DNA from 2 places in the Candidatus Sarcina troglodytae genome. Region 2 is predicted to be linked to the other one. Evidence: a T-box and tRNA genes for the amino acid it is inferred to sense, from the RefSeq annotation. Region 2 holds a T-box; the other holds one or more tRNA genes.

Region 1 (15,348 bases), 940 kb from region 2:
CCCTATTTCACTTAAAACTCTTCTCTTTAAGCTGTATGGATACGGGCCATACTTTAGCATCTGAATATCATGATTTGCCTCTAAAAGTATTACATCTGATTCTGCTAAATTATTTTTAATTTCATCAGTAAATGTACCTATATCTGTGGCTATACTTGCGCTCTTTCCTTTTGAATGAAATGTATATCCCATAGGAGATATTGCATCATGCGGAGTATTAAAACAAATTACGTCTAAATCCTTTATAGTTGTAATACTCCTTTTAGGTATAACTTTTATGTTGTGTTCTTTTATCTTCCCTATAGTATTCTCCATGGCATTCCATGTTTTTTCATTCGCATAAATAGGTATGTCAAACTTTCTTGATATTATTCCTACGCCTTTTATATGGTCTATATGTTCGTGGGTTATAAATATTCCATCTAGCTCATTAGGCTGTTCATTTATTTGTTCTAGTGCTTCTATTATTTTTTTACCTGATAATCCAGCATCAACTAAAACTTTTGTATTTTCTGATGATACGAATATGCTATTTCCACTACTACCACTATATAATGAGCAAAATATCATAAGCTTCCCCCTATTTTTATCTTCTTGTTATTTTTGCACCTAGTTTTTTAAATTTATCTTCTATATGAGGATATCCTCTATCTATATGTTCTATACTAGTGATTTGAGTTTCACCTTCTGCTATAAGCCCAGCTATTACTAAAGCTGCACCAGCTCTAAGATCAGTTGCATTAACTAAAGTACCAGTTAAAGTTTCAACTCCATCTATTATAGCAGTTCTTCCTTCAACCTTTATTTGTGCTCCCATCTTTTCAAGCTCATCAACATGCTTATGTCTATTTTCCCAAATTGTTTCTACTATTAAACTTCTTCCTGGAACGCTTGATAATAATGTACACATTGGTTGTTGCACATCTGTTGGAAATCCTGGATATGGTGCTGTTTTTATATTGATTCCCTTTAAAGGTCCATCAACATATACTCTAACACTATCGTCTCCCTCTTCAACCTTTGCTCCCATTTCAATAAGTTTAGCGCTAATTGAATCTAAATGTTTAGGAATTACATTCTTTAAAACAACATCTCCCTTTGTTGCTACTGTTGCTATCATGAATGTTCCTGCCTCTATTTGGTCTGGAACTACACTATAGCTACATCCACTTAGTTTTTCAACGCCTCTTATTTTTATAACATCAGTTCCTGCACCCTTAATATCGGCTCCCATGGAGTTTAAGAAATTAGCAACATCAACTACATGTGGTTCCTTTGCAACATTTTCAAGTGTTGTTGTTCCTTCTGCTAAAGTAGCAGCTATCATAAGATTTATAGTTGCTCCAACGCTGACTACATCAAAAAATATATTTGTCCCAACTAATTTCTCAGCCATTATATTTACAGCTCCATGTTCTATTGACACTTTTGCTCCTAATGCTTCAAAACCTTTTATATGTTGGTCTATTGGCCTAACCCCAATTGGACATCCCCCTGGAAGTTCAACCCTAGCTTCTTTAAATCTAGCTAATAAAGCTCCTATAAAATAATAAGATGCTCTCATTCTTCTTACATCTTCAGTACACGCATTAACCATATCTATAGTTTGTGCATTTATCTCTAAAGCGTTAGAATTTAACTTGTTAACCTTTGCTCCTAAGCTTTTTAGTATTCTTTCCAAGCAATGTACATCTTCTATGTCAGGAACGTTATCTATAACACATTTTCCTTCACTTGCTAATATCGCTGCTGGTAACAATGCTACTGCGGCATTTTTAGCACCATTTATTTCAACCTCACCACGTAATGAGCTACCACCATTTATAATTAATTTTTCCATAAAATTCACCCTTGCTATTTTTTTATATCTGATTTCTAATTAATTTCATTTGGTTTTAAAATCTTTCTTATCAACAAAGTTATTATATGCTATAATTATTTAATAAATTTAAATAATTTAACTTTATTGTATAATTAAAACTAAAGATTTTTAGTAACTTGAGTTTTTTAATTTATTAATATTCTTTTAATTTTAAATTACTCATACGTTTCATTATATCATAATAAACCAATATTTAAAGTTTTTTTTTAATTCTATCAATTATATATAAAAGAACTACTTTTTAATATTAACTTATCATAATTAACTTAATAATTATTTAATCAATTTTCAATGAATAATTATATATTAAAATTAAAATTATACTATAAAAGTAATTACATTCATTATATTTATAAATATTTATTTTTATACCCATTGGGTTTTAGAAAGGGTTTTTATGTATGAGATACTATTTAGTAGCCACTTTAGATTTTGATTCAACAAAATCTATAGAATTTTTACAGAGGAATATTCAAAGAAAATATAAAATTTCAAGAACTTCTTCTACTTTTTATATTCCTTTAGAAACATTAGAAGATCCAAACGTTGAAAAGTTAGATAACATACTAAAGAAACTTATTAAACCATACAAAAAATTTAAAATTGAATTAACAGGTGATTTAAATTATCACGATTATTTAAATAAATCAGCTAGCCTTAGAATAGAGAATAAGGGATATATTAAGAAATTACATAGATCTTTAAATGATATGTTAAAACTACATGGCTTTTCTATTAGAGAAAATATTGATTCTCCATTATTTATGCCATTATCTTTTAATTCTCTTGGAAAGCCTATCAAAAAAAGTGAACCAATTAATCAATTTTTACCACTTAGAACAGCTTCTAAAAGAAATGTAGTTAAAGTATCTAATATAGAACTTTGGAAATCTACGCATAATAAAAAAGATAACATAATTAAAACTTATACCCTTCCATCTTATTAATTTTTATATCAATATAAGAGATATAAGAAAAGTTAACTTCTTACATCTCTTAATTTTTTACTAAATTTACTGAATTTTTATTATGTATTCGTTTTCTAAGCTTTTCAATTATCAAAATTTTTTGTAAAATTACTATTAGGAATATTTTCGAATAATGCCAAGGGGGTTATTTTATGTATTTAAAAGATTTCTTCTCCCATGAGAAGGATTTAATGAAAAATATCTTTATAGATAAAAGCCTAACTAGCTATAAAATTAATACTAGAAAGCACTTATCTTTACAGGTTAAAATTAGTAATTTAGCAGCTGAAACTAAATGTTTTAAATATTGGATATCTAATGATGATAATTTAGTTTCCCCAAATATTGTTCTAAAAAAATATATCGACTGCTTAAGTCTTATACTTGGAATTGGTATAGATAAAGGATATGATAATTTAGAATACATTGCTGTAAAACCTAATGATTATTGTTTGAGCGATCAATTCTTAAATTTACTTATTGACACAAATGACTTAATAATCTCAAATTCAATGGATCATTACAAAACATTACTTGAAGATTTCATTAGCCTTGGAATAACTCTTGGATTCTCAAGTTCTAAAATAAAACAAGAATTTTTTCAAAATAAATTTTGCAAAATTGCTCTCTAATTTTTAGAGAGTTTTTTTTTATTTTGGAAATACTATGTTTATCTAACATTTAATATTTTTAGTCTTTATGTACCATTAATAAATCATATAAAAATGTTACTTTAAACATAGTAGGAGGTGTTCTGTTTATGATAGCAATAATACTTGCTATTATCTCTGGGGCTACTATGAGCATTCAGGGAGTTTTAAACACAAGATTAAATGAAAAAATAGGACTTTGGGAAGCTACAACTATCGTTCAAGGTTCAGCTTTTGTTTTATCTTTAATCATCATGTTTTTTATTGGAAAAGGCAATATGAAAGGTTTAGTATCTGTTAATAAAATTTATCTTCTTGGAGGGGTTTTAGGTGTAATTATAACATTTACCGTTATAAAAACTGTTGCAGGTCTTGGCCCAACATATGGTATAGCCACTATTTTAGTAGCTCAACTCGTAGTCGCCGCTCTCATAGATGCCTTTGGATTATTTGAAACACCTAAAATAACATTTTCATTAAATGAATTTATAGGCGTTGCTGTTATGATTGCAGGGATTATAATATTTAAATGGAAATTTCATTAATACTAAATTTTAGATATCAAAAACTTACTCTCATTCATAATATATAATATTATAGTATTTTAAATGGGAGTAATAATCATGTTTTCATACAAAAATAAATTAGATAATAATCTAAAATTTTCTTTAGAAAAATCCTATTACACGTCATATAGAGTGATTATAAAATGCAAAAAGTTTGTAAATGACATGAAAAAAAAAATAAAATCACTAAAAGGTGTAGTTTTAAACAGTGTAGACTCACTCTCTATAATTTGTGCTATATTAACTCCTAGGTCTATAAATAGACTCTTAGAATATCCCGAAATTGAATTTATTTCTTTAGATTCGTATGCATTTTTATGTGGATTAAGCTTAAAAACTGCCAATCATATAAACTTACAAATGCCAGCTATAAAAAGCGATTATATAAATATAGGATTAGTAGATAGCGGAGTTTATCCTCATCCAGATTTAGTAAAACCTTTTAATAAACTTGAACATTTTGTTGACTTAATAAACAATTATGAATATCCATATGATGATAATGGACATGGTACAGCAGTAGCTGGAATTATATGCGGAAGTGGAATTTCATCTGAAGGAACATACAAAGGTATAGTTGAAAAAGGTTCTATTTGTTGCTATAAAGCATTTAATTCTACTGGAAAAGGTTTTATATCAGATATTTTATTCGCAATAGAATCTTTAATAATGGATACCTCTTTAAACATTAGAGTTTTATGCCTTCCTTTTGAAACATTTGATAATAATCCATTTATATTAAATTGCTTTGAGTCTATCTTTGAATTAGCTGAATTTAAAAATATAATTCCTATTGTAGCATCTGGAAGCAATTTAAACCTAGAAAATTCTATAAAGGGCATATCATTATGTAAAAATTGTTTAACTGTTGGAGGATTAAATACTACTAAACATGAAATTGAACCTTATAATTTTTCATCATCAGGAAATAAAAATCTAAAAAAGCCAGAACTTAGTGCAGCTTGTTCTGAAATACGTTGCTTAAATTCTAATGCCTCATATGTTCCCGAAAATAATGGGATTAAGCTTTATCCTAGAAAACTTAATGATAATTATATAACTTTTAGTGGCACTTCCTTAGCTTGTGCTTATATTTCAGGTCTTTCTGCTATTTTATTAGATAATACTCCTAATTTAACTTTAAAAGATTTACGTTCTTTAATCACCTTAAGCTGTAATGAAATAGAATATTATTCAAACGATACAGTTGGTCAAGGATATTTAGACCTAAAAAGATTTTTTAAATCAATTTTATAAACAAGTATTACATGTTGTTATCAAAAACTGTCTTTGATATAATTATTATACTTATATAGCATAACTAACAGCAGAAAGGAGTCTAAAAGTGAGTACTTTTATGCTTAAAAACTCAGCTAATAACTTCACTCCAGTCAATAATGTATTTATAGATAAATATATGCTAAAAGCTCGCGGTGAGTTTGTAAAAGTGTATATACTTTTATTAAAATATAGCATGAGCGGTGAACCTGGAATAAGTTCTTCAATACTCGCTGCTAAACTTAACCTTTTAGAATCTGATATTATGAACGCATTATCATACTGGAATGAAGAAGGCGTGATAAAATTAAACCCAATAGATAAAATGAATAATTTTAACATAGAATTTATTGATTTAGTAGACTCAGAAGATACCTACAAAAAAAATATAGATCTTTTGTCAGCACTATCTCAATCAAATAACAAAGATATGCTTAGAGACATAGAAAACCTTATAGGAAGAACTCTTTCTCCCTCTGAAATGTCTAACTATTTATCTTGGCAAAGTGAATTTAATTTTTCATCTGAACTTATATTAATCCTTATAGAATACTGCTTATCTAAAGGAAAAAATGATTCTAGATATTTTGAAAAGGTTGCCCTTTCTTGGTTTGATGCAGGAGTTAAAACAGTAGATGATGCTCAAAACCTTATAACAAAACATGAAGATAAATGGACTAAAATAAGAAATATTTTGAATTATTTAGGTATAAAGAATTCTGATATTATGAAACCTCATCAAGATATGATAGAAAAATGGCTATTCCAATATAATTTTTCTATAGAAGTTATATTAAAAGCTTGTGATATTTGTTCACAAAGGCTAAATAGAGCAGATTTTAGATATATAGATGGCATACTTGCTAAATGGTTTAAAGATAATATAACTACTTTAGAAGATATAGCTACTAAAGATGTTAATAAACAAACTCAAATACAAAATAATAATTACAAAAATAATAATATTAATTTTCATAAAGACAAACCTTCTAACTTTGCTAACTTCACTCAAAGACAATATGATTATGATAAGTTAGAAAAACAACTTTTAGGATGGGATGATGGTGAATACGACGATGATTAAGGGATATCAAACTAAACTTATGAATTTATATGAAAAAATACGTCAAGAAGAAAAATTATCATTAGAACAAAGAACTAAAGAAATTGAAGATAAGTATCCTGAAATAATGAAGCTAGAAAAAAACATAGCAAAGCAATGTTTAAATTTATCTATGTGTGCACTAAAAAATTCACCTAACAAAGAAGCTGAACTTAATGAGCTTCGAGAAAAAATAGAAGACTTAAGAGCTAAAAAGTATGAAATGCTTGTTGAAAGAGGATATAGTACTGATTATTTAAATCTTCACTATAGATGTTCAAAATGTCAAGATACAGGTTACATAGGACCTAAAAAATGTACTTGTTATAAAAACAAACTTATAAAAGTTTATTATGAAAATTCACATTTAGAGGATACTTTAAGAGTAAATAATTTTAGTAGTTTTTCTTTAGATGTTTATTCTAACAAAAGAACAGATAAGATGTTTTCTCCAAGGGAAAATATGCAAATAATATTAAATTCAATATCAAATGAATATATTCCTAACTTTAAAAATATAAACGATAATCTCCTTTTCTACGGAAGTCCTGGAACTGGGAAAACATTTTTAACCTATTGTATTGCAAAATCTCTTTTAGATTCAGGTTTTTTGGTTATATACAGAACATCAGATGAACTAGTTAAAAATTTAAGGGAAATAAAGTTTGAAAATAATATAGAACTAGAAGATTTGCTTGTAAATTGTGATCTTCTTATAATAGATGATTTGGGAGCAGAACAAATAACTGACTTTACAAGAACAGAACTTTTCAATCTATTAAATAAAAAATTACTTCTTAATAAAAAAATGATTATTTCCACTAACTTAAATATTTCTGAACTTACAACTATGTACATAGAAAGAATAACATCAAGACTTTTTGGAAACTTTAGATTATTTAATGTATATGGTGACGATATAAGAATTAAAAATAATACTAAAGAAATACGAAGTAAAAAAAATTTAACTAAAGTGCAAAATGCAAATTCATCCTATTATAAATTCTAGGATGAATTTCTTTATGTAAAATAAAAAAACTTCAACATATGTGTTGAAGTTTTTTGGAGCTGGCAATAGGAATCGAACCTACAACCTGCTGATTACAAGTCAGCTGCTCTACCGTTGAGCCATGCCAGCAAATATGGCGATTCAGAAGGGGCTCGAACCCTCGACCTCCGGCGTGACAGGCCGGCACTCTAACCAACTGAGCTACTGAACCGTATTTTTTTAAATGGTGGTCACAACAGGGATCGAACCTGTGACCCTCTGCTTGTAAGGCAGATGCTCTCCCAGCTGAGCTATGCGACCTTAAAATGGTGACCCGTAGGAGAATCGAACTCCTGTTACCACCGTGAAAGGGTGGTGTCTTAACCGCTTGACCAACGGGCCTTAATGGCGATTCAGAAGGGGCTCGAACCCTCGACCTCCGGCGTGACAGGCCGGCACTCTAACCAACTGAGCTACTGAACCGTATTTTTTTAAAATGGTGGTCACAACAGGGATCGAACCTGTGACCCTCTGCTTGTAAGGCAGATGCTCTCCCAGCTGAGCTATGCGACCTTAAAAATGGTGACCCGTAGGAGAATCGAACTCCTGTTACCACCGTGAAAGGGTGGTGTCTTAACCGCTTGACCAACGGGCCTTATAATTAACATTTCCTATATTCGGTTACCCGACATAAATATAATACAGAAAAACTAAAGAAGTGTCAACTATTTTTTTTAACTTTTTTTAATATTTTCTCTTTTTATTTATCATTTAGCATTTTTATACTACTTAAAACTGTATCTTAATTATTATGTTTAATCACTATTTAAACATTTTCATTGAGATTACTTTTTATTTCCTTAAACATGTTTAATTCTTTATTTTTATTTTCTATATCCTTTTCTAATTTTTCAATATTAAATTTACAAAATTCCATTAATTCATCTTCTGTTAATTGTTTTACATCATATCTATAACTATCTTTTTTAAATTTTTCACCATTAACACTTACTTGTATACTATATTCATGATTTAGCATAATAACCATTTCTTTTTCCCACATTCCTCTTTTATTAACAATTTTAAAACTATCTTTTAAAACTTTAAAATCGACTATTGTATCTTGTATTAATTTTTCTAACTCATCAAAAAGATATTTATAAAATACTACTGAAATCCCTCTGTTTATCTTTATTTTTAATAAATATCTATGCTTTATTAAAAAATCATCAAATTCATTTTCACTAATAAATTCAACATCATCAGTTTTTAAGATTTCTATACCTTTTTCCCCTGGATAATTAACAACCACCTGATCATAATTCATACGTCTGACCTTAAATTCTCTTCCCTTGTCTAAAGAATTATTATCTTTAATTTTTATTTTCATAAATACGTTTCTCCTTTTTTGATTAATACTCTAAAAAATTTAATATTATTTTTATTATTCCATGAGAAAACACAATATATGATATAAAACTATTTTATTTTGATTGTTTTTTTATTTTTTAAATACTTATATGAAATTTATTAACTTTTGTTTATAATAGTGTTACTAAAATATTTTAAGGAGAATTTTTATGATTTATCATGATTTAATAGTTTTAGGCGGTGGTGCCTCTGGACTTATCGCTGCAATAACTGCAAAAGATCTTGGCATGGATGTAGCTATTGTTGAAGGTACCGATAGGATTGGTAAAAAACTTTTGACAACTGGTAATGGAAGATGTAACATAAGCAATTCTTCTATAAAACCACCATTTGTAAATTTTCATAGCAATAATAATAACTTTTTTGATTTTGCATTAAATTCTATGACTGTTGAAGATACAAAAATATTCTTTCTAAATTTAGGTTTACCTTTAATAGAACTTGAAAATAAAAAAATTTATCCACAATCTTTACAAGCCTCATCTGTTATAGATATTTTTAGATTGGCATTAGAGGATAGAAATATCCCTATTTATAATAATTTTAAAGTAAATTCTATAATTAATAAAAAAAATAAATTTAAATTATCCACAAAAAATAATGAGTATGATAGCATATCCTGTGGAAAACTTATCATTTCCTGTGGAGGAAAATCAGCAATTAAAACAGGTTCTGATGGAAGTGCTTATAATATTGTAAAAAATCTTGGGCATAAAATAATCACCCCTATTCCATCTATCGTTCAACTTAAACTTCAACATAAAAGCTTAAAAGCTTTATCTGGAATTAAATTCAATGGTTATGCTGAAGTTATTTCTAATGAAAAATCTTTTAGAAAAGAATTTGGCGAGATATTATTTACTGACTATGGTATTTCTGGACCTCCTATCCTTCAAATATCAGGGACTGCCTCAAGGCTTTTATCAAAAGGAAAAGATATTTACATAACAGTTGATATGATGCCTGAAAAATCTATAAATGATATAGAAAATTTTCTTGAAGGACATTTTGCTGTATTTTCTCATAGAGCTGTAATAGATTCCTTGATAGGTATAATAAACAAAAAACTTATTCCAATAATTTTAAAAGAGGCTGGAATTGCAGAACTTCATAAACCTTGTTCTGAACTTACTTGGCAAGAAAAAAAGAAACTATTTTCTCTTATGAAATGTTGGAAATTTAAATGTTTGGAAACTAATGGTTTTTCTTCTGCTCAAGTTACAGCTGGAGGAATTGATACAAAGGATATAAATAATACTACTTTAGAATCTAATTTAGTAAAAAATCTTTATTTTTGTGGTGAGATATTAGATGTTGATGGCGATTGTGGTGGATTTAATTTACAATGGGCTTGGAGTTCTGGATTTTTAGCTGGCAAAAGTGCTTCTCTTAACTGATTACTACTTCATTAAGTGCTGATTTTGAAAGGAAATTATCTTTTCTAAAATCAACACTTATTTATAAAATACATATTAATTTATCTTAAACCAAAAGCTTTCAACAGATGTTAACTTTTCTCCTGAATCTGATTTTATTATATGTATTGATTTTACTGTATTGTCATCAATTTTTTTCAATTCTCCTTGAACTAAAACATTATGACCATATTGAACTTCCTTTTCAAACTTTACTTTCAACTTATTAATTTTATAATTTTCTATAATTTCTAATGGCATACTGTCTATTACCCACTCCATATATTTAACATTGTTAACATGTTTATTACTATCTATATGTGTATGCTCTATATTGTAAATTTTATTTATATCAATTTTATCTAATTCGTCTATGTGTAATTTGCTTCTCAAATTCTTTAAATTACCCTTATCTAGTTTATGTGCAATATAATACTTATCATCGGCACTTTTTAACCTTCTTTTTTCAAGATCAATTAAAAACCATATTGAATCACATTTAACCAGTAACTCTCCATCCTCACTATATATTTCAAATCCTCTTAATCCATAAAATCTACGAATAGTTTCAACAAAGGTTCTCACCCTTATCTTATCTCTATATTTAGGGTATCTTATAATGTTTATATCATAATCAAAAAGAACCCATGCTTCTCTACTTTCAAGCATATCACCCATAGAAAATCCTAGAGATTCTTCTTGCTTTATTGCTATATCCGAAAAAAAATGCAATATGGATGTTATGTTACTCTCCAACCTTGAATTAGTATTCCAATAAGCTATTTCATACTCTTTTTCGTAAAAATTATTCATCTAATCACCCCTTTAAAATTTATATAAAAGACTATATCAAATAAAAAGCCAACTTTCAATATTTAAAAGTTGGCTTAATAATTTAGAATATATGTTTTATTGATACTTTATTTTAATTAATTTAATTTACAAATTTTATTTGAAATATCTATTTAATAAACCTTCAAATCCTCTTCCATGTCTAGCTTCATCTTTAGCCATTTCATGAACTGTATCATGAATTGCATCTAATCCTAATTCTTTTGCTAATGTTGCTAAATCTTTTTTACCTTGAGTTGCTCCGTGTTCTGCATTAACTCTTAATTGTAAATTTTCTTTAGTGCTGTTTGTTACAACTTCTCCTAATAATTCAGCAAATTTTGCAGCATGTTCTGCTTCTTCAAATGCATATCTCTTATAAGCTTCTGCAACTTCTGGGAATCCTTCTCTATCTGCTTGTCTTGACATTGCTAAATACATTCCAACTTCTGTACATTCTCCTGCAAAGTTAGCTTGTAATCCTTCTATTATTCTTGGGTCAACACCTTTTGCGATTCCTATTCTATGTTCATCAGCAAATACTAAATCTCCTGATTGTTCCATAAATTTATCTGCTCCAACTTTACATATTGGGCAAACTTCTGGAGCTTGTTCTCCTTCATAAACATATCCACATACTGTACAAACAAATTTTTTCATAACTATAATTCCTCCTAATCTTATATATCTCTCATTTTATAATTAAATTCTATTTAAAATATCTGTTTAATAAACCTTCAAATCCTCTTCCGTGTCTAGCTTCATCTTTAGCCATTTCATGAACTGTATCATGAATTGCATCTAATCCTAATTCTTTTGCTAATGTTGCTAAATCTTTTTTACCTTGAGTTGCTCCGTGTTCTGCATTAACTCTTAATTGTAAATTTTCTTTAGTGCTGTTTGTTACAACTTCTCCTAATAATTCAGCAAATTTTGCAGCATGTTCTGCTTCTTCAAATGCATATCTCTTATAAGCTTCTGCAACTTCTGGGAATCCTTCTCTATCTGCTTGTCTTGACATTGCTAAATACATTCCAACTTCTGTACATTCTCCTGCAAAGTTAGCTTGTAATCCTTCTATTATTCTTGGGTCAACACCTTTTGCGATTCCTATTCTATGTTCATCAGCAAATACTAAATCTCCTGATTGTTCCATAAATTTATCTGCTCCAACTTTACATATTGGGCAAACTTCTGGAGCTTGTTCTCCTTCATAAACATATCCACATACTGTACAAACAAATTTTTTCATAACTATAATTCCTCCTAATTTCTTAACATCTCTTTATACTTATACATCATTTAACATTTCTCATATGTAAGTGTTTGTTTTGTTCCACATTTCTTAACATCTCTTTATACTTATACATCATTTAACATTTCTCATATGTAAGTGTTTGTTTTGTTCCACTTATCTTATGAATTTATTATATAATAATTATTATTAAATAACAATAGTTTTTTAAATATTTTTTTATTTTTTTTATTTTATTTAGCTTTAATAAAAATAAATTCCATTTATCCATCTATATTAAAAGAATGATTATAAAATGAATTGTAAAAAAATGCCTTAGGCTAAGCCTAAGACATTTTCTTATTTTATAATATTATTTATTTAAAGCTTCTATTAAAGCTTCTATATTTAATCCATGAACCATAGCAGCTTCTTCTAAGCTTTCAGCTTGTGATGAAGGACATCCTATACATCCCATTCCAAAGCTCATTAATATTTGTGCAGCATCTGGTTTAGCTTGTAATATTTCTCCGATTCTCATTTCCTTTGTTATCATTATATACTCACCTCATATTTTATTATTAAATGTTTTACAATAACTTTAAATTTATTATAACTCTAAATCTATTTAAATACAAGTAAAATACTCTGATTTAATATAAATATATTTTGTTAAACTTTATTGACCAATATATAATAGAAATTAAATATTTTTTTTATAATTTTTTAAATCAAAATTTTTTACTATATCCTCTATAACAACTCTATCTGGAGGATTTATATCAAAAGTCTTAGGAAAGGCTTCTTTACTAAAAAATACTGCATTTTTAGTTTCGTCTTCATCTAAAATAATCTCTCCCTCATAATCAAAACATATAAACATAGCTGAAGCATTATATATCTCATGACCATTAGGATACTTATTGTAACACTCCTTACCTGAATAAACATTAAAAAGCTTTAAAGTTTTTAATGTTAACCCAACTTCTTCTTTTGCCTCTCTAATTGCAGCTTCCTCAAAACTTTCACCAAGCTCTAAACTTCCCCCTGGGAAACCCCATTTAAGGTTATCTGTTCTTTGTTGTAGTAGTATTTCACCTTTATTATTTACTATAATTGTCCCTGCTGATGTCATTATCAAAGGTCTTGATGGATTTTTTAACTCTTTTCTTAATTCTAAAATATATCCCATATCTATAATCACCAACTTTCTCTTTATTTATACTATTTAGATTTAGAATATACTCTAAAATAATTATACTATGATATTTAAACATATCTTTCATATGATTATGATTTAGTAATTTTCCTAAAATCAATAAAACAAAAACAAGAGTTGCATTAAAATACCTAATACAACTCTTTTCACATTTATACTATATATTAAAGTTCCTTTGTTATTCTTATAGTTTGATTTCTCTTTGGACCCACACCAACTATACAAATTTTAGTACCAGTAATATCTGCTATTCTATTTAAATATACTTTGGCGTTTTCAGGTAATTCTTCGTAGCTTCTAGCATTCGCTACATCTTCTCCCCATCCATCAAACTCTTCATATACAGGTTCACATTTAGCTAAATCCTCTAAGCTAGCTGGGAAATAATCTATTATTTCTCCATTTAATTTATATCCGGTACAAACTTTAAGTTTTTCAAGACCTGCAAGTGTATCTATTTTAGTCACAACTAAAGATGTCAATCCTGAAACTCTAGCTGCTGTTTTTACTATAACAAGGTCAAGCCACCCACATCTTCTAGACCTTCCTGTAGTAACTCCATATTCATGTCCTTTTTCTCTTATCCACTCACCAGTTTCATCTAAAAGTTCTGTTGGGAATGGTCCTTTACCAACTCTTGTAGTATATGCTTTAACTATTCCAACAGCATTTGTTATCATATTAGGTCCAATTCCTGTTCCACTAGCAACTCCACCTGAAGTTGTATTAGATGATGTAACATATGGATAAGTTCCATAGTCAATATCTAAAAGCATTCCTTGCGCACCTTCAAAAAGAACATTTTTATCATTTTTTATTTCATTATAAATTCTAACTGAAGTATCTTTAACAAATGGTTTTAATCTCTTAGCATATTCTAAATATTCAGTAAATATTTCGTGAAAATCTAATGGCTCTCCACCTAAAAGTTTAATATAATCATTTTTCATCTTTATGTTAATTTCTAATTTTTCTTTAAATTCATTCTCATGTAAAAGATCTGATATTCTTATTCCTGATCTTTCAACTTTATCTGTATAACAAGGCCCAATTCCTTTGCCTGTTGTCCCTATATCGTTTTTCCCTCTAGCTTTTTCTTTTAAAACGTCTAGTATTTTATGATAAGGCATTATCACATTTGCTCTGTCACTAATTACAAGCTTTTCTGGAGTAACCTTAACCCCTAATCCCTCTAAATAATCTATTTCCTCAAATAAAGCCTTTGGATCTACAACAACACCATTACCTATAACATTTAATTTTTCATCATGTAATATACCAGAAGGAATTAGGTGTAACTTATATTGCTTATCACCAACTTCTACTGTATGTCCAGCGTTGTTTCCTCCTTGGAATCTAACAACTACATCAGCCTCTTCTGCTAAATAGTCTGTCATTTTTCCTTTACCTTCATCGCCCCATTGAGCTCCTAATACAATAAATGCTGACATAAAAAATTTCCTCCTTAAAATAAAAGAAACACGTTCCTTTAATTATGTAAACACCACCGTTTGTTCGGATTTATTTACAGGAGTAATATTCGTATTTTTTAGTATTTTTTATATTTTTTATTACTCCATTACCATATTATCAAAGTATTTTACCTAGGTCAATGAAAATATATCGTATATTTTTTTCTTACTCAAAAATATAATTCGTGATTATTTTTATAATTTCCAATTTTATTTTTAATAAGCAATTAACTTATTATTAACTTAATTTTCTACTTTAATTTACTTTATTAAAAATAAGTTATGACATAAAATGATATTATATATGTTATT
Region 2 (15,348 bases):
GTTGTTTTGCCTACATTTGGATTGCCAAGTAAGGCTATTGTTGTCATATATAGTCCCCCTATAGTAATTATTTTAATTCATTAAAAAAATATTTTTAGCATCTTTTTTGCGTATAGCCAGATCAAAACCTCTAAAGTTTATTATTAAAGGATCTCCTAAAGGCGCAACTCCTTTTACAGTAACTTCAGTTCCTTCAATACAACCTAGGGCTAATAACCTTTTTGCAAGTTTAGAATTACCAGTGACTTTTTGTATAATTCCACTTTGTCCAATTTTTAAATCATATAGACTTGTTAGAGTTTCTTTAGTGTTTTTAAACTTTTTATGTTTTTCTAATCTTAAGTCAAATAAACTCATAATACTTATACCTCCTAATGAAAATCATTATCAATTAATTTATATTACCATATTATTAATTAATACTAAAAAAGTCAACAGTAAAAGTAAAATTAACAAAAAATTAACAAAAAATATTTAAATATGGAAATTTATATGGTAAATTATAAATGGTTAATGTATACCTATCATTTGATATAATGATATAATATATATTGTTTAATAAAGTTTAACGGAAAAGAGTGATAAAGTGATAATAAAGGAGCATGAAATATCTATTTTTGATTTAGATGATAGTTTTGCCCTTTCTTTTGTAGAAGGTGATGAATTATATAAGCACTCAGTATATTTTGATTTAGAACATTATGTATATAAAAAGCCTAAGTGCATAGGAGTTTTTGGTGCAGGATATTTTAACTATGAGAAAAATAAATTTATAGTAACTCAATATATGATAGAGCATAAAGGTGAAGTTAAGGATATATTATATTTAGCTAAAAAATATTTTATAGATATATCGTCCAATAAAAAGAAAAAATACATAGTTACTTTTTCGGGGAATAATGACTTTACAGTTATAAATTATCTTTTTAATAAATATGGGATTAATTTTGAATTTGGAAATTATTTTAGATCTATAGATATACAAAAGGTTTATGAACATACTTTTAAACAAAGTATAGGACTTAAAACTTTAGAAAAAAAGTTTAATATAGAAAGAGAAGGTGAAGTTATGTCTGGGTCTAACCTAGCTAAAACATTCCATAAAGTTTTAAAGGATAGAGAATATTTTGAAAGAATGCCAAAGGAAAAAATTGAAAAGATTTTAGTTTATAATGAACAAGATGTTGTAAATTTATTTCATATTTTAGTTAAATGGAATTTAATCGTAGAAGCTAATGAAGAGAGTAAAGAGAATGAAGATAATTGAGTTAAAGTAAACAAACAGAAAAATAATATTTACAATAAAACTTTATGTAGTTATAATAAACCTATAAAAATAAAATATAATTTAGCTGTGAAGAAGAAGAGTATATAGAAATTTAGTTTTAAAGAGAGTTAAATATTTTGCTGAGAATTTAACATACTAAACTATAGAAGGAAGCTTTTGAGCTATAAGTTTAGCCTAAAACTAGGGCAAAAACTATGGGTTCTCCCATTAAAGAGAAAATAAGTGGATTAATTAGTTTTAATCAATTTAGGTGGTAACGCGGAATATAGTCTTTCGTCCTAAAGTTTATAGGATGGGGGACTTTTTAATTTTTTATAAAGGAGATGTGTAAAAAAATGAATTTTGAAAAACAATTAGAACTTGCAGATTTAATATTTCCAAATGTTAATGAAAGCATAGAAGATTATTTGACAAAATATCCAAAGAGAGATTTAAAGGACGGGGCAAAGGTTACAAGATATGCTCCAAGTCCTACTGGGTTTCAACATATAGGTGGGATATTTACAGCGTTAATAAATGAAAGATTAGCAAATCAAAGTGAAGGTGTTTTTTATTTAAGAATAGAGGATACAGATCAAAAGAGAGAAGTAGAAGGTGCTATAAGCCTTATAATAGATAGTATTAATAAATATGGAATGAACTTTTCAGAAGGAGTAACAGGAGAAGATTCTGAAAAAGGGAATTATGGTCCATATAAACAAAGCGAAAGAAAGAAAATATATAATGTATTTGCTAAAGATTTAATAAAAAAAGGATTAGCTTATCCATGTTTTGCAACACCAGAGGAATTAGCTGCTTTAAGAGAAAAACAAATAGCTGAGAAAATAACTCCAGGATATTACGGTGAATATGCAACATATAGAAATTTAGATGTGGAAGAGGCTATAAAAAAAATAAAATCAGGTGAAAATTATATATTGAGATTAAAGTCACCTGGAAATCCAGAAAAAAGAATAAAGTTTCATGATTTGATAAAGGGGGATGTATCATTCCCAGAAAATAATCAAGATATTGTTATTATAAAGGGTGATGGTCTTCCAACATATCATTTCGCACATATTGTAGATGACTCTTTAATGAGAACAACTCACGTTATAAGAGGAGAAGAATGGCTATCATCTCTTCCAATACATCTTCAATTATTTGATGTTTTAGGACTTGAAACTCCAAATTATGCCCATGTTCCAACCATAATGAAACTAGACGGAAATTCAAAGAGAAAACTATCAAAGAGAAAAGATGTTGAAAGTGCGGTAACTTATTATGATGAACAAGGATATCCAATAGAATCTGTTATAGAGTATCTTTTAAATATAATAAACTCTGCTTTTGAAGAATGGAGAATAGAAAATAAAGATGCAGATTATCATGATTATGTTGTAGAATTAGAAAAAATGAGTAAAAGTGGAGCACTATTTGATATAGTTAAGTTAGGGGACGTAAGTAAAGAGGTTATATGCAAAATGAATGCAGAAAAGGTATATAACCTTTATGAAAAGTGGTCAAATGAGTATAATAAAGAAATTCATGAACTTTTAGTTGCTAATGAAGATATGATAAAAAAAGTATTTAATATAGAGAAAAATGGTCCAAAGCCAAGAAAAGACTTTGCTAAATGGAATGAAGTAGAAGGAAAGATATTCTATTATTTTGATGAGTTATTTGCTAAAGAAACAATAAATGATGTAGAACTTCCAAAGACTTTAAACATAGAAGATGCAAAAGAAATAATAAAAAAATATAAAGAGGTTTATAACTTTAATACAGATAATTCAGTTTGGTTTGATGAATTAAAAGCATTAGCAGCATCTTTAGGATATGCAACAGATAGAAAAGCCTATAAGAAAAATCCAGAAAATTTTAAAGGAATGGTATCTGATGTGGCAGGAGCTGTTAGGGCAGCTATTACTCATAGAAGTAATACTCCAGATCTTTATACTATTATGCAAATAATGGGTGAAAATAAAGTTAGACAAAGATTTGAGGATTTTATAAATTTATAATAGAAAGATAACTTAATTTTAAACATAGGTATAATAAATACCTATGTTTATTTTTATTATAAAATTTTAATTAATATAAAGACTGTTTCCATCAGATTTAATAATAATTGTACCATCTTCATCAGTTCTGTAATATCTTATATTATATTTATCTAAAAGGTTTAATGTTTTAGTGCTAGGATGCTTATAGCTATTATTAATACCAACTGAGATTATTGAAAGCTTCGGGGATACAGCTGTTAAAAATTTTTCGCTTGTTGATGTAGAACTACCATGATGCCCAATTTTTAATACATCAGAAGAAAGATTTACATTAGAATTTAAAACTTCTTTTTCTAAATCATCTTCAGCATCACCAGTAAATAAAAAGGAAGTATTTTTATAAACTATTTTCATAATGGGAGAATAATTATTCAAATTATCATAGGTTTCTTTAATTGGTGAGAAAACTTCAACCGATGTGTTATTACCTAAGTCAATTGAAGAACCCATACCTTGTTTTAATACATTTATCTTTAATGATTTTTTATTAAGTTCATAAAGCATATCTAAAAAACTTTCGGTGTTATGAGAAACTTTTGGTGCAAAAAAATTTAATACATTAAATGATTTTATAATGGTTGCCATAGATCCTATATGATCTTCATGAGGATGGGTTGCGATTATATAGTCTAAAGTTTTTATATTTAAACTTTTTAAATAGTTAACAAGAGTATCTTTTGAATCATAAGGACCTGAATCTATTAAAATATTTTTGTTATTAACTTGTATAAGAGAGGCATCTCCTTGTCCTACATCTATATAATGAACTTTAAAAAAATTATTTTGTGTACTTTTAGGATAGTTTTTTATGAAAACAAACAGAAAGAAAAATATGATTGGAAATATAATAAATAGTTGTTTTTTTATTTTGATAAAATCATCTCCTAAATAGAATGTAATAAATATTAACTTAGATTAATATATTTTAAAAAGTTTTTATAAAATTTTAACTACAACAAAATAAATAGCTTATATAAATATTTATGAAATAATTAGTTATATTTAATTATTTACTAATATTATTAAATTTAAACTCTATATTTATAAAAAGGATGGTTGTATGAAAAGTGAATTTTATTTAAATAATGATAAAGTAACTATTGATTTTACTAAAAAATATTGTAATAGTTTTGAGACAATTTTAGATAGTTATGGATTTAGAAATTTAATAGAAGAATATTTAAAAAAATCTAAAAATAGAAATACAAATAATTTTAAATTTTTGGAAGCTTCTTTGAAAAGTAGCGATATAAAATATATAGTAGATAATATTACCAGTATATTTAAACTTTTAATTATGATGAATGTAGATGAAGCTATAAGTTATAATAATAATTTTAGGGATATTTTGAAAGATAATAAGTTATTTTTTAATGTTATAGAAGATATATATTCTTTTTGGAGAAAACTTGAAAGATATACATTAATTCATAATAATAAAATAAAAGACGGCATAGCTGCAGTTAGTTTTACTGATGCAAATGATAAATTTTCAAAGCTTATTTTAAAGTTTTATAGAAGGATTGAAAAAAATCTTTTAGGAGATACACCAAATGTATATAGACAGTTAGCAGCAGGTGGAAATGCATGTTTAATGCTTAGTAATGTTATATGGCCTATTCCTAATGAATATGAGGCTTTAGATGATATTTGTTTTATAGATAGTGTATCATTAGAAGCTCCATTTATAACTTATCCAAAGAAAAATAAAAGAGATGGAGTATTTAAAGAAATCTTTTATAATCCAATAAAAGAACTAAGTTTAAATAAAGATGAATGGTTTTGCTATCCTGCAAAGGTTGGAGAACTTTTGGCTTATGTATACTTTCATAGAGATTTTTTAAATCATGGGATAAGCCTTTGCAATTTGTTTGAACTAGCTAGAATAGATGAATGTAGAGGAAAAAGACCAGATATAATATATTTGTTTGGTGTTGAAGATGGAGAAACTGATTTAGAAACTTATTTTTATGATGATAAAAAAAATAATATTATGTTAGGTTATATAAATTATTGTGATAAAATGGATTATTTTGGTTATATGAAAAAAATGATCTTGACTCTTCATAATGTGATAATGATAAAAAATGGGTATTTACCTATTCATGGTGCCATGGTAAAGGTTGTATTAAAAGATGGAAAAGAAGCAAATATAGTTATAGTAGGGGATAGTGGAGTTGGAAAATCAGAAAGTTTAGAGGCTTTTAGATCTTTAGCTGAAGAGCATATAAGTGATATGACTATAGTTTTTGATGATATGGGAGTTTTAAAATTAGATGAGAATAATAATATTTTAGGATATGGTACGGAAATTGGAGCTTTTGTTAGACTGGATGATTTAGATCAAGGTTATGCATTTAAAGAAATAGATAGAAGTATATTTATGAATCCGGATAAAACAAATGCAAGATTAGTTATGCCAGTTAGTAATTATTTACAAATTATAAAAGGATATAAAGTAGATATTTTGTTGTATGCAAATAATTATTCTAAAATAGATGAAAATGGAAAAAATATAACGTATTTTAATAAATATATGGATGCTATTAAGGTATTTAAAGATGGATGTAGAATAGCCAAAGGAACAACCACAGAATTAGGTCTTGTAAAATCTTACTTTGCAAATCCTTTTGGACCAGAGCAAAGAAAAGAGAAAACTAATATACTAATAGAAAAATACTTTAGAATAGCATTTCAAAATAAAATAAAAGTTGGAGAAATAAAGACATGCTTAGCTATAGACGGATTGGAAAAAGAGGGACCAAGAAGGGCAGCACTTGAACTTTTTAAGGTAATTGAGCAATTATAAAACAGGCTCACTAAATACTTGGTAAGCCTATTTAATTTTCTTTTAGTCAATGTGCCTGTATCTGTCCTTAGCAAAGAAAGATATTGCATATAATCCACAAATTCCAACGATAGCATATATTATTCTAGAGAATACAGTGCCTACTCCAAATATTGTATCAATTAAATTAAATTGAAAAAATCCAATGAGTCCCCAATTTATAGCACCTATAATAACTAATAATAGAGTAATTATATTTAATGATCTCATATTTAACACTCCCTTTCTTTTCTTTGCAGTAATTATTTTTACCTTTAAGCAATATAATTATGCAAAAAAATAGTAGAATATTTTCTACTATCTCATGGGAGTTTAAAATTGAATATTTCTATCAACTGGTTGAGTTAATGATATAAAGGTATCTGTTTTGTTTACACCTTCAATAGTATTAACTTTATTCATTAATAAATCTTGTAAATCAGAAATGTTTCTGCATATGACCTTAGCGAAAATAGAATATCCACCTGTTATTAGGTGAAGTTCTACAACTTCTTTTATTTTTGATAATTCTTCAAAAACATGATTATAAGATTTAGTTCCAGCTACATGTATGCCAACAAAACATAAAACATCATATCCAAGTTTAGGTAAATCAAGTAAAATTCTTGTACCTTTAATAATCCCTAAATCCTCCATTTTTTTCATCCTAACATGAATAGTTCCGCCTGAAACATGACATATTCGAGCGATTTCTAAATAAGGAGTTCTACAATCTTTAATAAGTATATCTAAAATTTGAAGATCAAGCTCGTCCAACTGTAATTGAAAGTTTGATAGAGCCATAAAATCACCCTCTCCATATTTAATCTAATATTATATGTATTATTTTATCAAAGAAATAATAAAAATTCTATATAAATATTATAAAATATAAAATAAAACAAGAAATTTGTTATTTTACTTTAAGGATAAATTCAATATTTTCAAATAAATGAAATTAAGTGCACATTTCTAAAAAATTATTGAAAATATATTAAATTTAAATTAATATATTATTAGGGAAAATATTAATTATGGAGGAAGAAAAATGTCAAGTATTTTCAGCTTTCTTGGTTATACAATAGGAGCCATAGTTTTTGTTATTGTAGTGTTCATAACATTTTCTTTATTGGGTAGATATGTATTTAATAAGACTCGTGTGAATAAATGGATAATATTAGCTGCGGCAATAATAACATTCGCAGCAACTTTCTTTATTCCAGATTTTAATCCTATAGGTAGTATCGCAATACAAGCAGTATTGATGTATATATGTGTAATATCTATTCTTTGGTTTATAGATATTAATAAGAATGGATATCCTAGAATAAAGAAGGAAAAGAAAATAGTAATAAAATCCAAAGCTAAACCAAATAGAGCAAAAAAAAATAATTAACAAAAGGCCTCATTTTTATGAAGCCTTTTTATTTTACAAAAATAGGTGAACTTATTGCTGTTAAATTAGAATCAAGAAATACCTTTATAACATACCAAGTTTCTTTTGAAGAAAAATTTTTTTTGAATATATATTGAACTTTGTTTAAATTTATATTGTCTATTTTTTTTATTATAGTACCATTATTGCTTAGTATATAAATTTTATTTATTTTATGCTTGTAATCATGTAGATATACATATATATTTAAATCAGCAGATAAGTTTTTTTCAATAGATGATCCCATAAATATATCGTTTATAGCAAATAAGAGTTTTAATGTTTTAGATTCTGTAAAAAAGCAATGTTTCTTATTTAATGCAGAGATTAGATTTTTATTGTCTAACTTAGGAGAAATGATACATGTTAGTTTACTAAAATTGCTATAAGGAGGATATTTATAATTTTTTTGACCTACTGCACCTACTTTAAAATTGTTGTCTAAAAGTGAAAAATAATATTTTTCTTTATTAGAATAGATGCTTTTATCGCTTCTAACGTTTATGTCAAGGCTTGGAGATATTTCATTTAAAAACTCCTTGTATGGAAAATTTTCTACAGTTTTATTAGACGAATTTATAGTTATATGGAAATCTGTATTTTGAAGTAGCCATATAGCAAAATATTTAAAATTATTTACATCTCCTTTAAAAAAACTTTTAGTATTTAAAACACTTACTTTACCTAGAGATTTAATAAAAGCTTCAAATTCTAATAATACTAAAAAGTTATCATTCTTTTTGTTAAATCTATGAATAATTTTAGATAAATATTGCCAAGTTGATAAAGTAGTATTTTTTTTATTAAAAGTGTAATCTAAATCCTTATTTTCATGGCTTATTATGGCATAATCTAATCCTAAATCTTTAATTTCATTTAGAATAGTAAATTGTTCATCTCTTTTAAAAGAAGTTAGGCAGTCAGAGGATACGCCATAATAAAAATTTAAGTCTTTAAAATCTTGTTCCTTATACATAGTAACAGTTTCTTTTTCGGGCATAAAGTCACCTCTATATATTAATATTAAATATATATTAATTTTACGTGCTATTAATGTTATAAAGTTTGATATTAATAAGGTGAATTATATGGTACAATTATGATTGTTTCTTACAACAAAGCAAATCACAGTGAAATTTTATTAAAAAAATGAGATTAAAGTTTTACTTTTAATCTAAAAATGGAGGAATTATATGTTAAATATAGGTGATTTTAATGAATTAAAGGTAGTTAGAAAGGCTAGTTTTGGATATTATTTAGACAGAGGAACTAAAAAAAGTTCAGATGATATATTACTTCCAAATGCTAATACAGAAGGTAAGGAGATAAATATTGGAGATGTAGTTAATGCATTTATATATAGAGATTCAAGAGATCGTTTAATTGCTACATTAAAAACCCCTTTGGCTATTTTAGGGGATGTTGCGTATCTTGAAGTAACTCAAATAACTAATTTTGGAGCTTTTGTAAATTTTGGATTAGAAAGAGATATATTAATTCCACTTAGAGAACAAAAATATAAACTTGAAGAAGGTAGAAAATATTTAGTATATATATATTTAGATAAAACAGGAAGGCTTGCAGCAACAACAGATGTTGATAAATATTTAGATGAAATGGAAGATGTTAAATTAATGAGTGATGTAGAGGGAGTGGTTTATGGCTACCAAACAAATGGCTCATTAAGAGTTGCGGTAGATAATAAATATAGAGCAGTTGTGTTAAAAAATGAATATTTCACAAAGATATTTCCAGGGGATATTGTAAAAGGTAAAATAAAAAGGGTGTACGAAGATGGAATAATAGGACTTTCTTTAAGACAATATAAGCTTAAAGAAAAAGATGATTTAGAAAAGAGGATATTAGAATATTTAAAAGAAAATGGAGGTGAAATGATTTATAATGATAAGTCATCTCCAGATGATATAAAAAGACAATTTAAGACATCTAAAAATTATTTTAAAATGGCTTTAGGTGGACTTATGAAGAAAAATCTTATAGAACAAGGGAGCTTTGGAACGAAGTTAAAAGAATAGAAATAAGCTATGCCAAATATTGGTGTAGCTTATCTTTTTACTATTTAATATATATATAGTTCATGAAGTTTGATAAGTATATATATGAATTTAAATCTAAAGTGGATATATATTTAAGTCCTTTTGATGTAAATCTAATTTTACTACTTTTTTCTTTAACACAATCTATAAAATTATTTAAATCTTTTACTTGTATTTTTTTATTAAATATAAGAAGAATATTAAAATGAAGTAATTTGCAATAAATATATTTATTGTTGCTGTAATTAATAAAATTATCTAAATTGTCTGTGATAAAGTTTATATGATTTTCTATAGCGTTAAATATTTCATTTAATTTATCTCTATATATAAATGTAATAGAATTAATATCTAAGAAGCTTGTACAAATAACATTTAATAAGTCAGTTTTGATTTCTTCAACTTCTGCTTTTGAAAATTTGAGATATAAATTCAGATAAATAGGTCTATTAGAAAAAATATCTTCTAAATAATTTATAAAGTTTTTAAAATCTCCTGTATCATTTAAAGGTTCTATTTCAAAAAGTATTTTAAAAAATAAATTCCAATGAAAATCAGTGTTTATAGTTTGAGCTAACTTATTACCTATAATACTAGAAAAATCAGAATGAAATTTTAAATTTTCTTCAAGGCATATTTTTTCTTTAAACGATATAGGATTTTTAAGTATCTCATTTAGTCTTATGGAAGTATCTATAAATGTTTTATAATATTCTTCAGAAGATATGCAGTTATTTTTTTTAATTATATAATCTATTATTATGTCACAAGCATTTCTAAAATCTATAGAAACTCCAAGTTCATTTTTTACTTTATAAGAATAAATATCAAATATCATCTTTGATAATAATATCTCTAAGCCTTGCTTATTAACATTTGGTTGTGCAAGTTGTAAATTGTTAGAGGCTATATGATTATAAATAGTTAGAAGTTGATTGTCAATTAAGCAAAGATTACTTTTTATAGAATTTAATATGTTTTTATAAAAGGTATCTCCAAGAACCATATTATAATTTTTATAAATAACTTTATGTTCTATTTCGCCCCAAAATATGTTGACCATAGATTTTATTTGAAGTTCAAAATTAAATTTGTGATTTTCAGATATAATATATCCATCTATTCTGTATAGTTTAAATCCATTTTTCTGTTTCAAGGGTTGTTCATCTCTTAAATCTAAAAATATATTTTTATTAGATTTGTGAAAATAAAACCCTTCACAATTTTTGTTACAAAAAGATGATTTTAAAAATTTAAAAATTTTATCTTCATCTTCTATAAATCTACATTCAATTCTAATACCTATAAGGTCAGATAAATTATAGAAAAGTTCTTCTGGGGTTTTATATTTTAAATAATAGTTATTACGTATAATTTTTTCTTTAAGGCTAGACGATGACTTTACTCTAGTTGAAATATTAAAAAAACCATCACATGAATTGTTTAATAGATTAAAAAAGAAATCATCTAAAAAATCTGAAGCATGATTTAAATTGCTTTTTAACTTTTGTAAAATAAATAATGATTCATTAGTAAATTTAAATACCTCTAATTCCAAGCTGTTCTCCTCCTTTTAAGTTTAATCATGGGTATAAAATTTGTAAAAAATAATTATAATATATAGGTAATATAATTAATATGATATCAATTAATTTAAATAATAACAATGAGTATATGTATTTAAATAATTTAATTCAAGATAATTGAAAAAAAGATAAAAATATTTAATAAGATATTAACATTTTAGTTCTTTTATGTTAAAATATCTTCAATATAATTTTTAGATAGAGAGGATGATATTTGTGAATGCTGATAAAATGACACTAAGGGTTCAACAAAGTTTAAATGATGCATATGAAATAGCAGTAAAATATAATAATCAACAGCTAGATATAATACATTTATTCTCGGCTCTTATAAATCAAGAAGATGGATTAATTCCTAATATATTCGAGAAAATGGGAGTTGATATTAAATCACTTGAGAGAGAAACTAACTTAAAAATAGATAGTCTTCCAAAAGTTTTAGGAGAAGCTGCTAAATCAACAGGAGTTACAGCAACTAGGAGAATAAATGAAGTTCTTATAAAAGCTGAGCAACTATCTAAAGAATTTGGAGATTCTTATGTTAGCGTAGAGCATGTTATGTTAGCAATTATGGATATTGATTCAAAGGGCGTAGGGCTTATTTTAGATAAATTTTCTATTAGTAAAAAAGAATTTTTAGAAGTATTAAATAAAATTAGAGGAAGTCAAAAGGTAGATACACAAGATCCAGAAGGCACTTATGATGCTTTATCTAAATATGGTACAAATCTTATTGATTTGGCTAAAAAGCATAAATTAGATCCTGTGATTGGAAGAGATGAAGAAATAAGAAGAGCGGTTAGAATTCTATCAAGGAGAACAAAAAATAATCCTATACTTATAGGTGAACCTGGAGTTGGTAAAACCGCAATAGTTGAAGGTTTGGCAAATAGAATAGTAAAGGGAGATGTTCCTGAAGGATTAAAAAATAAAACGATATTCTCTTTAGATATGGGAGCATTAATTGCAGGAGCTAAGTATAGAGGTGAGTTTGAAGAAAGATTAAAAGCTGTTTTAAAAGAAGTTCAAAACTCAGATGGAAATATAATTTTATTTATAGATGAAATTCATACAATAGTTGGTGCTGGTAAAACAGATGGAGCTATGGATGCTGGTAATTTAATAAAACCGCTATTAGCAAGAGGGGAATTACACTGCATAGGTGCTACAACTTTTGATGAATATAGACAATATATAGAAAAAGATAAGGCCTTAGAGAGAAGATTCCAACCAGTTATAGTTAACGAACCGACAGTTGAAGATGCTATATCTATATTAAGGGGATTAAAAGAAAGGTTTGAAATTCATCATGGTATAAGAATTCATGATTCTGCAATAGTTGCAGCAGCAACACTTTCAGATAGATATATTCAAGATAGGTATCTACCAGATAAAGCGATAGATTTAATTGATGAAGCTGGTGCTATGGTAAGATCAGAAATAGATTCACTACCTACAGAACTTGATAGAATAAGAAGAAAACTTTTGACACTTGAAACAGAAAAAGAAGCATTGTCCATGGAAGATGATGAAGTTTCTAAGATTAAATTAGAGGATTTAGAGAAAGAGTTAGCAGTTCTTAAAGAAAAAAATAACGAGATGACTGCTAAATATGAAAAGGAAAAATCTCAAATAACTGAAATTAAAAATTTAAAATCTGAGCTTGACACTTTAAGAGGTATGGCAGAAGAATATGAAAGACAATATGATTTAAATAAGGTAGCAGAGATTAAATATGGTAGAATTCCAGAAATTGAAGCTAAAATAAAAGAAAAAGAAGCTGATATGGAACAAAATCACGATACTTCCATGCTTAAAGAAGAAATAACAGAAGAAGAAATTTCTCAAATAGTTTCTAAATGGACTGGAATTCCTGTAACTAGACTAGTTGAAGGTGAAAGAGAGAAACTTTTAAGACTTGAAGAAGAATTAAAAATGAGAGTAATAGGTCAAGAAGAGGCAACAGAAGCTGTAGCTAATGCTGTTATAAGGGCAAGGGCTGGACTTAAAGATGAAAATAAACCAATAGGTTCTTTTATATTCTTAGGACCTACAGGAGTTGGTAAAACAGAACTTGCCAAAACTTTAGCTAGAAATCTTTTTGATAGTGAGGATAATATAATAAGAATAGATATGTCAGAATATATGGAAAAACATGCTGTATCTAGACTTGTTGGACCTCCTCCAGGATATATTGGATATGAAGAAGGTGGTCAATTAACTGAAGCAGTTAGAAGACAACCATATTCTGTTATATTGTTTGATGAAATAGAAAAAGCTCATGAAGATGTATTTAATATGTTTTTACAAATATTAGATGATGGAAGACTTACTGATAATAAAGGTAAAACCGTGGATTTTAAAAATACAATAATAATTATGACATCAAATATTGGTAGTAACTATCTTCTAGAAAACAATGAAAATGGTGAAATATCTAAAGAGGCAAGAGATGCTGTAATGAATGAAATGAAATTAAGGTTTAAGCCTGAATTTTTAAATAGGGTTGATGACATTATAATGTTTAAGCCATTAAATCTTGAAGGAATTAAAAAGATAATTGATATATTCTTAAAAGATGTTAAAAAACGATTAAAACATAGAAATATTGACATGAATGTAACAGATTCTGCTAAAGAAATTTTAGCTAAGCAAGGGTATGACCCAGTTTATGGAGCAAGACCACTTAAAAGGTTTATAGGAAATGTTTTAGAAACAGATATTGCAAAAAAAATAATAGCTGGAGAGATAAAAGATAACTCTGTTATAATAGTAGATACAGATGGAAACAATATTGTTATAAAAAATAATTAAAAAATAATTAGGCACTTTAATGGTTTGAAATTAAATTAAGATATATTAAAGTGTCTTTTTAAAGAAATTTTATTTTATGAAAACGTAAATATTTTTTTGCTAAAATTTAATAAAACTTATTGAAAACATATAAATACTGTGCTAAAATAACAATAAAATAAATAAAGATTTTAATTAATTAATGAATTTCTCCATTTTAGAGAGTTTGTTAATAGTTATTTATCTTTCTAATTGGAGGAATAGAAAATGGCAGATAAAACAATCGTATGCAAAGACTGTGGAAAAGAATTTATATTCACAGAGGGAGAACAAGCATTTTACAAAGAAAAAGGATTTGATAATGATCCAGTAAGATGTCCAGAATGCAGAAGAGCAAGAAAGCAACAAAATAGAAGATAATTTGTTTTAACATATAAGAGCTATAATTTTTTATAGCTCTTATTTTTGTATAATGCAAAATAAACAAGATATATTTAATATTTTATCAAAAATATTAAATCAACTATAATTACTCTCCTTTATTTGGGAGTTTGCTTCGTATGATATGTTCAACTGTTTCTGGTAATTTTGTAATTTCTTCTTTAGAAAGTTTGTCTGTGTATATAGGCTTGTGAACATAGAAGTTTATATTACTAGGTTTAATTAGTATTTTGTTAGCTTCCATAACTCTATAAGTCCCATCAATTGTAAGAGGAACTATAGGAACTTTAGATTTAGTTGCTAATTTAAAGCTTCCAGATTTAAATTCCCCCATTTTATCGCCACGACTTCTAGTACCTTCAGGAAAAACTACTAGAGAGTGTCCATTTTTTAAAGTTTTAATACCTTCTAATATTCCTTCCATAGACTTTCTAGGGTTTTCTCTGTCTAAGTATATAGAACCTGCTAGGGTTATCCATTTATTTATTAAAGGTAATTTTTTTAATTCTTTTTTAGCAATAAAACCTTTAGGTTTGTCTATAAATCCACAAATTATAGCAATATCCATATTGCTTTGGTGATTAGAGACAAATAAGACAGGACCTTCAGGAATATTTTCAAGCCCATGAACATTTACAGTTGAATCGGAAAGTTTTATTAGTTTTTGTGATATAGTTCTTGTGCCTAGACAAACTATATTATTCATCTCATCTATTTTCCCTTCAGCAAGTAGTTTTTGAGCTTCCTTTTCTTTAGGAATAAAAGCAACTAACGTTCCTACGTATCCTAGTATATACCATTTAAATGATCTAAACATTATTAATCCGTTTTAAATCATATAAACTTTATTTTAAGTTTATATATTAACGGATTCAC

Evidence for each region. A T-box is a leader RNA that pairs with one kind of tRNA and senses whether it is charged. The one in region 2 lies ahead of gltX (glutamate--tRNA ligase), so its partner is inferred to be a tRNA-Glu.
Region 1: it encodes a tRNA-Glu, which carries the amino acid that the T-box ahead of gltX (glutamate--tRNA ligase) is inferred to sense. The anticodon was not compared.

Annotation. Positions count from the first base shown of each region.
Region 1 covers NZ_CP051754.1:2,394,660-2,410,007, forward strand. The annotation lists gene HH195_RS11150 (MBL fold metallo-hydrolase) at 1-570, opposite strand, end outside; gene HH195_RS11155 (UDP-N-acetylglucosamine 1-carboxyvinyltransferase) at 587-1,840, opposite strand; gene HH195_RS11160 (hypothetical protein) at 2,284-2,829, shown strand; gene HH195_RS11165 (dUTP diphosphatase) at 3,003-3,482, shown strand; gene HH195_RS11170 (DMT family transporter) at 3,611-4,045, shown strand; gene HH195_RS11175 (S8 family serine peptidase) at 4,124-5,323, shown strand; gene HH195_RS11180 (DnaD domain protein) at 5,412-6,428, shown strand; gene HH195_RS11185 (ATP-binding protein) at 6,421-7,455, shown strand; tRNA gene HH195_RS11190 (tRNA-Thr) at 7,510-7,584, opposite strand; tRNA gene HH195_RS11195 (tRNA-Asp) at 7,590-7,666, opposite strand; tRNA gene HH195_RS11200 (tRNA-Val) at 7,680-7,755, opposite strand; tRNA gene HH195_RS11205 (tRNA-Glu) at 7,762-7,836, opposite strand; tRNA gene HH195_RS11210 (tRNA-Asp) at 7,841-7,917, opposite strand; tRNA gene HH195_RS11215 (tRNA-Val) at 7,932-8,007, opposite strand; tRNA gene HH195_RS11220 (tRNA-Glu) at 8,015-8,089, opposite strand; gene HH195_RS11225 (hypothetical protein) at 8,261-8,824, opposite strand; gene HH195_RS11230 (BaiN/RdsA family NAD(P)/FAD-dependent oxidoreductase) at 9,015-10,262, shown strand; gene HH195_RS11235 (acyl-[acyl-carrier-protein] thioesterase) at 10,338-11,093, opposite strand; gene HH195_RS11240 (ferritin family protein) at 11,229-11,771, opposite strand; gene HH195_RS11245 (ferritin family protein) at 11,821-12,363, opposite strand; gene HH195_RS11250 (DUF1858 domain-containing protein) at 12,719-12,901, opposite strand; gene HH195_RS11255 (NUDIX hydrolase) at 13,049-13,537, opposite strand; gene HH195_RS11260 (adenylosuccinate synthase) at 13,729-15,015, opposite strand.
Region 2 covers NZ_CP051754.1:1,456,800-1,472,147, reverse strand. The annotation lists gene feoB (ferrous iron transport protein B) at 1-47, opposite strand, end outside; partial or broken gene HH195_RS06595 (FeoA family protein) at 73-291, opposite strand; gene HH195_RS06590 (ribonuclease H-like domain-containing protein) at 587-1,267, shown strand; T-box leader at 1,346-1,572, shown strand; gene gltX (glutamate--tRNA ligase) at 1,624-3,291, shown strand; gene HH195_RS06580 (ComEC/Rec2 family competence protein) at 3,358-4,206, opposite strand; gene HH195_RS06575 (phosphoenolpyruvate carboxykinase) at 4,394-6,142, shown strand; gene HH195_RS06570 (DUF378 domain-containing protein) at 6,185-6,391, opposite strand; gene HH195_RS06565 (Lrp/AsnC ligand binding domain-containing protein) at 6,494-6,964, opposite strand; gene HH195_RS06560 (hypothetical protein) at 7,209-7,556, shown strand; gene HH195_RS06555 (hypothetical protein) at 7,585-8,595, opposite strand; gene HH195_RS06550 (CvfB family protein) at 8,789-9,631, shown strand; gene HH195_RS06545 (GTP pyrophosphokinase) at 9,672-11,210, opposite strand; gene clpB (ATP-dependent chaperone ClpB) at 11,455-14,052, shown strand; gene HH195_RS06535 (zinc-ribbon domain-containing protein) at 14,299-14,451, shown strand; gene HH195_RS06530 (lysophospholipid acyltransferase family protein) at 14,561-15,289, opposite strand.